Regions from separate parts of the Arthrobacter sp. B0316-1-20 genome, predicted to be linked through region 2. Evidence: riboswitches for the same ligand, from Rfam matches in the RefSeq annotation. Region 2 holds a riboswitch; the other holds the start of a gene.
The links. Region 2 has a riboswitch for cyclic di-AMP ahead of AC5RW2_RS13210 (NlpC/P60 family protein). Riboswitches for the same ligand answer to the same signal wherever they lie in the genome.

Region 1 (3,414 bases), on a different contig from region 2:
TCACCGCGCCGAGGAGCAAGAAGCCATTGACTGATCTCATCGACACTACCGAGATGTACCTGCGCACTATCCTCGAGCTCGAAGAAGAGAACATCGTCGCGCTGCGCGCCCGGATCGCCGAGCGGCTGCGCCACTCGGGCCCAACCGTGTCGCAGACGATCGGGCGGATGGAGCGGGACGGACTCGTGGTCGTCACCGGCGACAGGCATCTGGAACTGACCGAGCTGGGCCGGCGTAAAGCCACCGAAGTGATGCGCAAGCACCGACTGGCCGAGCGGCTGCTCTCCGACGTCATCGGACTGGACTGGGCCTACGTGCATGACGAGGCCTGCCGCTGGGAGCACGTTATGAGCGAGCGGGTGGAGCAGCGGCTCTACGAACTGTTGGGCAGGCCGACGGTTTCGCCGTACGGCAACCCCATCCCCGGCCTGGAAGCGCTCGGGGGCCAGCCGGCCGAAGAGTTCACCACCGGCGTGCTCAATCTGGCGCAGGCCATGGGCAGCTACACGTCCGACAAAGAGGTGAGCATCGTCAGGCTGGCGGAGCCCATCCAGGTGGAACCGGAACTGTTGCTCCAGCTGGAAGAGGGCGGTTTGAAGCCGGGCGCAAGCCTTCAGCTGGAGACCGCCGGCGAGTACATCTCCGTGCGCGTGCCGGGGATCGAAGGGGCCTTGGAACTGCCTCCGGAAGTTGCCGCGCACATCTTTGTATCAATGCGATGAAACGTTGACCCTTGAAAACACGCACCCCGGATAACGGATTTATTACTTTCGGGGAGTTTTACGTATAGTTGACCCGGGCATCGAGACATCGATTCCCACACCCTCCGCAAGCCGAGCCCTGTCGGCGGAGGCGTGTATCCGTGAGACAGGGGCGGAGGACCCACCAAGCGGCAGTATGTTCGCTGCCTTGGGGTGAAGCCGCAGCGGGCAAAGCCTCGGTGAATCGTTCCACCGGCGCTCTGTGCGGTGTGGCCGAGTTTTCTCTTGACTCGAATCCGACAGCTAACTTCGCAGGCGCTTTGGGAGAGGTAACAGAATTTTGGCAGGACACAAAGCCTCGGGACGGCGCCGTTCAACCGCCCCGGCCGAACACTCACGCCCTCGTGCCGCAACGCCCGGCCGACGCCGCGCCCAGCCGGCGCCGTCTCCGGTAGCAGCAGCCGCGCGCGACGTCGGGCATAAGACAGCGATCGTTGCAGCCGCCTCCGGGATGGCCCTGACCGTGATGCTGCCGACGACGGCCGGCGCCACCGCCGACGCCCCGCAGGATGCCCCGGCCGCCAGCAGCATCTCCGCCGCCACCGAAGCCCGGCTGACGTTCGAGCGTGCCGGCCTGACCAGCAAATTCGACCCGGACACCAAGCTGAAGCAGGTCATGGTCGCCTCGGGCAGCAATGCCAAGGTCGTCAGCAGCGAGGGCTCCCTCTCGCAGCCGATGGACGAGCTGACCATGACGTCGCCGTTCGGCTACCGTGTCAGCCCCATCACCGGCTACGCCGGTGAGCTGCACACCGGCCAGGACTACGGAGCAGCCTGCGGCACCCCCGTCCACGCAGCGGCCGGCGGAACCGTCGTCGAGGCGGGCTTCCAAGTCGGCGGCGGAGGTAACCGGATCGTGGTGGACCACGGCAACGGCCTGAAGACCACCTACAACCACCTGAGCACCATTGACACGTCCGTCGGTGCCACCGTGCAACGCGGGGAGATGGTGGGCCAAAGCGGCACCACCGGCGCCTCAACCGGCTGCCACCTCCACTTCGAAGTGATGGTCAACGACAAGCTGGTGGACCCCACCGGCTGGCTGTGATGAACACGCCGTAATCGGAACGTGACACATCCCGCAAACTGTTATAAGGTTTCACCCGTGCCCGTCGTCAACAGGCTGGCACCTTCGGGCGGAATGCCGAACTCTGCCGTCGCCCGAAGTTCGTTCGCACCGAATCGCATGGCAGAGGCGGGGGAACCACTTCCCGGACATCGCACGGTGTCCTTGGGGTAAAGCCGACCAGGCCCGGGCCACCAGCCCGCAGCCTGCCGGCCGGATGAACTCCCATCCGAACCCGACAGCTCACTTCGCAGGCATTTGGGAGAGGTACAGACCGTGTCCAAGAGCATTACTGCGGGCCGCCATCGTGCGACCCCCGTCCGCACGAGCCCGCTTGAGACGATTTCCAAGGCTGTGTCCGCGAATGCGGGAACCATGGGACGTCAGGGTGCCGTGATCGCCGCCGCTACCGGCTTGGTTCTGACCGGTACCATCCCGGCCCAGGCTGTCAGCGCTGACCGAGGGGTCGAGGCCCCGGCCCGCGTGCAGGTGGAAGCCGTGCAGGCCTCCGCAGCCGTGAAGCTGACCTTCGAACGCGCGGGGATCACCTCCACCCCCGCGCCGGAGCCGGTTGTCCAGGCCGTCTCCAACGAAATCAACCCCACGACCGGCAACGACGCCGGGTCGAACGAAACCAAGACTGTCAAGAAGGCCGGCGAGGCTGCCGCCAGCGGAGCCGCCGGCGCCATCGTCGCGGCCGCCTACGGACAGATCGGCGTCGCCCAGGACTGCACGGCCCTGGTCGAGAACGCCCTGCGCGCGGCAGGCTTCGCGGTGGGCGACCTCGCCCCGGCGCAGTTCTTTGCCTACGGAACGCAGGTGGCCACCCCGCAGCCCGGCGACATCATCTACTACGCCAACGGCGGTGCCGGCGTGGCCCACGTGGCCATCTACGTCGGCAACGGCCAGGCGGTCCACGGCGGATGGGCGGGCTACAGTACTGTTCTGGGCAGCGCCTACATCGGCTCCGGCCCGGTCTTCATCCGTCCGGCAGGCTAAGCACTTCCTGTCACGGCCCTCTCGCGGCGCGTCCTTCGGGGCGCGCTGCGAGCGTTAACAAGGCGCGCGGAGGGCCTGGGTGGAATCGGTGCGCGGACACGGCGCGCGGAGGACCTGGACGGAAACGGGGCGCGGAAACAGCGCGCGGCAGACCTGCCCAGGAGTGGCGCGAAGAAGGGGGCCGGTCGGCGCGCGGAAGACCCGTGCGCGAAGCCGGGCCCCGGAGCCGCGCGTGGAAGACCCGCGCGACAACGGCGCTTGGAACGTGCGCGCAGCCCCGAGACGGAAGGCGCACCCTTCGTACCAGCCCCGTCCCGGAACCGTCTGGCAGCAGGACTCCGAGGGCTGTCGTAATCAAAACATCACCACGCCGTGATCAGAATGTGACAATGCGTGATTGATCGTATACGCTCTAACGCGTGCCAGTTGCCAAACGGCTGGGACCTCCGGGTGGATTGCCGAGCTCTGCCACCGTCCGGAGTCCGTTCGCAAAAAACTTCGCGGGCAGAGGCGGGGGAACCAATTTCGGGTTCCGTACAGGAACCCTTGGGGTTAAGTCGACAGCACTCTCAGGCATTGCCGGGGAGG
Region 2 (3,414 bases):
GTCAGTTCGACAGCACTGGAAGCCTGGACCGTGTCCACCTGCACGCGGCTGGGGACGGACACGGTGGACGCGGTGCGTTCGATGGTGGCTGACTGCGCGGGGATGCCGGCGGTCAGGGCCAATCCGGAGGCGGCAGCAATAACGGCTGCGGAGCGCCCCATGGATCCGGCATTGGAGGAGACGGCTTTGGAAATCGTCTCCAGCGGGTTAGTGCGGACGGAAACGGCGCGGTGGCGCCCCGTGGCGGTGTTATTGAACACGTTAAAGGCCTCTCCCAATGCCTGCGAGGTGAGCTGTCGGATTCGGATGGGAGTGCACCCGGCCGCAGTCCTCCCCCGGCAAATGCCTGAGAGTCCTACGACTTAACCCCAAGGGTTCCTGTACGGAACCCGAATTTGGTTCCCCCGCCTCTGCCCGCGAAGTTTTTGCGAACGAACCCCGGATGGTGGCAGAGCTCGGCAATCCACCCGGAGGTACCAGCCGTCTGGCAGCTGGAACGAGTAACAGCGTATACGATGCGGCGGGCATTGTCACGTTCTGATCACGGAACGGTGATCTTTAGGTTACGGAGGTTGCCCGGGACGCACCGAAACCGGGAGCGCTTAAGGACCGACGGCGCGCCCCGAAAGGCGCGCCGCGGTACACCCCATATAAAAGGGGCGTCAGGAAGTCTCTTAGCCTGCCGGACGGATGAACACCGGACCGGAGCCGATGTAGGCGCTGCCCAGCACGGTGCTGTAACCGGCCCAGCCGCCGTGGACGGCCTGGCCGTTGCCAACGTAGATGGCCACGTGGGCCACGCCGGCGCCGCCGTTGGCGTAGTAGATGATGTCGCCCGGCTGCGGGGTGGAAACCTGGGTGCCGTAGGCGAAGAACTGTGCCGGGGCGAGGTCGCCGACCGAGAAGCCGGCCGCGCGCAGCGCGTTCTCGACCAGTGCGGTGCAGTCCTGACCCACACCGATCTGGCCGTACGCGGCAGCGACGATGGCGCCGGCCGCTCCGCTGGCGGCAGCTTCGCCGCTCTTCTTGCTGGACTTGCCCTTGTCCGATGCGGCGTCGTTGCCGGTCGTTGGGTTGATCTCGTTCGAGACGGCCTGGACCACGGTCTGCGGTGCCGGGGTGGAAGTGATCCCTGCACGTTCGAAGGTCAGTTTCACGGCCGCCGAAGCCTGCACGGCTTCCACCTGAACGCGGGCCGGGGCGTCGACGCTGCGGTCGGCGCTGACGGCCTGAGCCGGAATGGCACCGGTCAGAACGATGCCGGTAGCAGCGGCGAAGACGGCACCCTGGCGTCCAACAGTTCCGGCGTTTGCGGAAACAGCCTTGGAAATCGTCTCAAGCGGGCTGGTGCGGACAGGGGTCGCACGGTGGCGGCCCGCAGTAATGCTCTTGGACACGGTTGTACCTCTCCCAAATGCCTGCGAGGTGAGCTGTCGGGTTCGGATGGGAGTTCATCCGGCCGGCCGGTTTCCGGGCTGGTGGCCCGGGCCTGATCGGCTTTACCCCAAGGACATCCTGCGATGTCCGGGAAGTGGTTCCCCCGCCTCTGCCATGCGATTCGGTGCGAACGAACTTCGGGCGACGGCAGAGTTCGGCATTCCGCCCGAAGGTGCCTGGCAGTTGATGCCAGGCACAGGTGAAACCTTATAACAGTTTGGCGACTGAGTCACATTCCGGTTACGGCGTGTCAATCAGAGCCAGCCGGTGGGGTCCACCAGCTTGCCGTTGACCATTACTTCGAAGTGCAAATGGCAGCCGGTTGACGCTCCGGTGGTGCCGCTTTCACCCAGAACTTCTCCACGCGCCACGGTGGCGCCCACCGTTGTGTCGATGGTGCTCAGGTGGTTGTACGTGGTCTCCAGGCCGTTGCCGTGGTCCACCACGATCCGGTTGCCGCCACCGCCGACCTGGAACCCGGCCTCGACGACGGTGCCGCCGGCCGCGGCGTGGACCGGCGTGCCGCAGGGGGCTCCGTAGTCCTGGCCGGTGTGCAGTTCTCCGGCGTAACCGGTGATGGGGCTGACCCGGTAGCCGAACGGCGAGGTCTTGATCAGCTCGTCCATCGGCTGCGAAAGGGACCCTTCGCTGCCGATGGGCTTGGCCTTCCCGCCGGAGGCGACCATGACCTGCTTCAGCTTGGTGTCCGGGTCGAACTTGCTGGTCAGCGCGGCCCGTTCAAAGGTCAGGCGCGCTTCGGTGGCCGCTGAGATGCTGCTGGTTGCCAGCGCTTCCTGCGGGGCGTCGGCTGTGGCGCCGGCCGTCGTCGGAAGCATCACGGTCAGCACCATGCCGGAGGCGGCAGCGACAATCGCGGTTTTATGGCCGACGTCGCGGGCGGCCGCTGCTACCGGCGACGGTGCCGGCTGCGCACGCCGCCGGCCGGCTGTCGCTGCGCGAGGGCGTGGGTGCTCGACCGGGGCGGTTGAACGGCGCCGTCCCGAGGCTTTGTGTCCTGCCAAAATTTATACCTCTCCCAAAGCGCCTGCGAAGTTAGCTGTCGGATTCGAGTCAAGAGAAAACTCGGCCGCATCGCGCAGAGCTCTAGTGGAACGATTCACTGTGGCTTGCCCGCTGCGGCTTCACCCCAAGGCAGCGTACAAACTGCCGCTTGGTGGGTCCTCCGCCCCTGTCTCACGGATCCACTCCCCCGCCGACAGGGTTCGGCTTGCGGAGGGTGCGGGACCGATGGCTCGGTGCCCGGATTAACTATACGGAAAGTCAGTGAAAGTGATAAATCCGTTATCCACGCCGCGTGATTCCGGGGCGCAACGTTTCATTCCATCGAGACAAAGATGTGGGCCGCGACCTCCGGAGGCAATTCCAAGGCCCCCTCGATGCCCGGCACGCGCACGGAAATGTAGTCCCCGGCGGTCTCCAGTTGCAGTGTCGCGCCGGGTTTCAGTCCGCCCTCTTCCAGCTGGACCAGCAGTTCCGGCTCCACCTGGATCGGCTCGGCCAGCCGGATGATGCTGACCTGCTTGTCGGGCGTGTATGTGCCCATCGCTTGGGCCAGGTTGAGCAAGCCGTAGGATTCCTCCACGGGCTGGCCTCCGAGCGCTTCCAACCCCGGGATCGGGTTGCCGTAGGGGGAAACCGTCGGCTTGCCCAGCAGTTCGTAAAGCCGCTGCTCCACCCGTTCGCTCATCACGTGTTCCCAGCGGCAGGCCTCGTCATGGACATAGGCCCAGTCCAGGCCGATGACGTCGGAGAGCAACCGCTCGGCCAGCCGGTGCTTGCGCATGACCTCGGTTGCCTTGCGCCGGCCCAGTTCGGTCAGTTCCAAATGCCTGTCACCGGTGACGACTACCAGTCCGTCCCGCTCCATCCGGCCGATCGTCTGGGAAACGGTGGGGCCGGAATGGCGCAGCCGCTCCGCAATCCGGGCGCGCAGCGCGACAATGTTCTCTTCTTCAA

Region 1: it holds a riboswitch for cyclic di-AMP, as region 2 does, so the genes downstream of both, AC5RW2_RS00270 (NlpC/P60 family protein) here and AC5RW2_RS13210 (NlpC/P60 family protein) in region 2, are expected to answer to the same signal.

Annotation. Positions count from the first base shown of each region.
Region 1 is NZ_JBNHHC010000001.1:49,201-52,614, forward strand. It holds gene AC5RW2_RS00260 (iron-dependent transcriptional repressor DtxR) at 27-722, shown strand; cyclic di-AMP (ydaO/yuaA leader) riboswitch at 822-1,035, shown strand; gene AC5RW2_RS00265 (M23 family metallopeptidase) at 1,042-1,809, shown strand; cyclic di-AMP (ydaO/yuaA leader) riboswitch at 1,927-2,099, shown strand; gene AC5RW2_RS00270 (NlpC/P60 family protein) at 2,104-2,826, shown strand; cyclic di-AMP (ydaO/yuaA leader) riboswitch at 3,311-3,414, shown strand, end outside.
Region 2 is NZ_JBNHHC010000007.1:27,950-31,363, reverse strand. It holds gene AC5RW2_RS13215 (NlpC/P60 family protein) at 1-260, opposite strand, end outside; cyclic di-AMP (ydaO/yuaA leader) riboswitch at 265-440, opposite strand; gene AC5RW2_RS13210 (NlpC/P60 family protein) at 675-1,397, opposite strand; cyclic di-AMP (ydaO/yuaA leader) riboswitch at 1,401-1,574, opposite strand; gene AC5RW2_RS13205 (M23 family metallopeptidase) at 1,692-2,459, opposite strand; cyclic di-AMP (ydaO/yuaA leader) riboswitch at 2,464-2,676, opposite strand; gene AC5RW2_RS13200 (iron-dependent transcriptional repressor DtxR) at 2,774-3,414, opposite strand, start outside.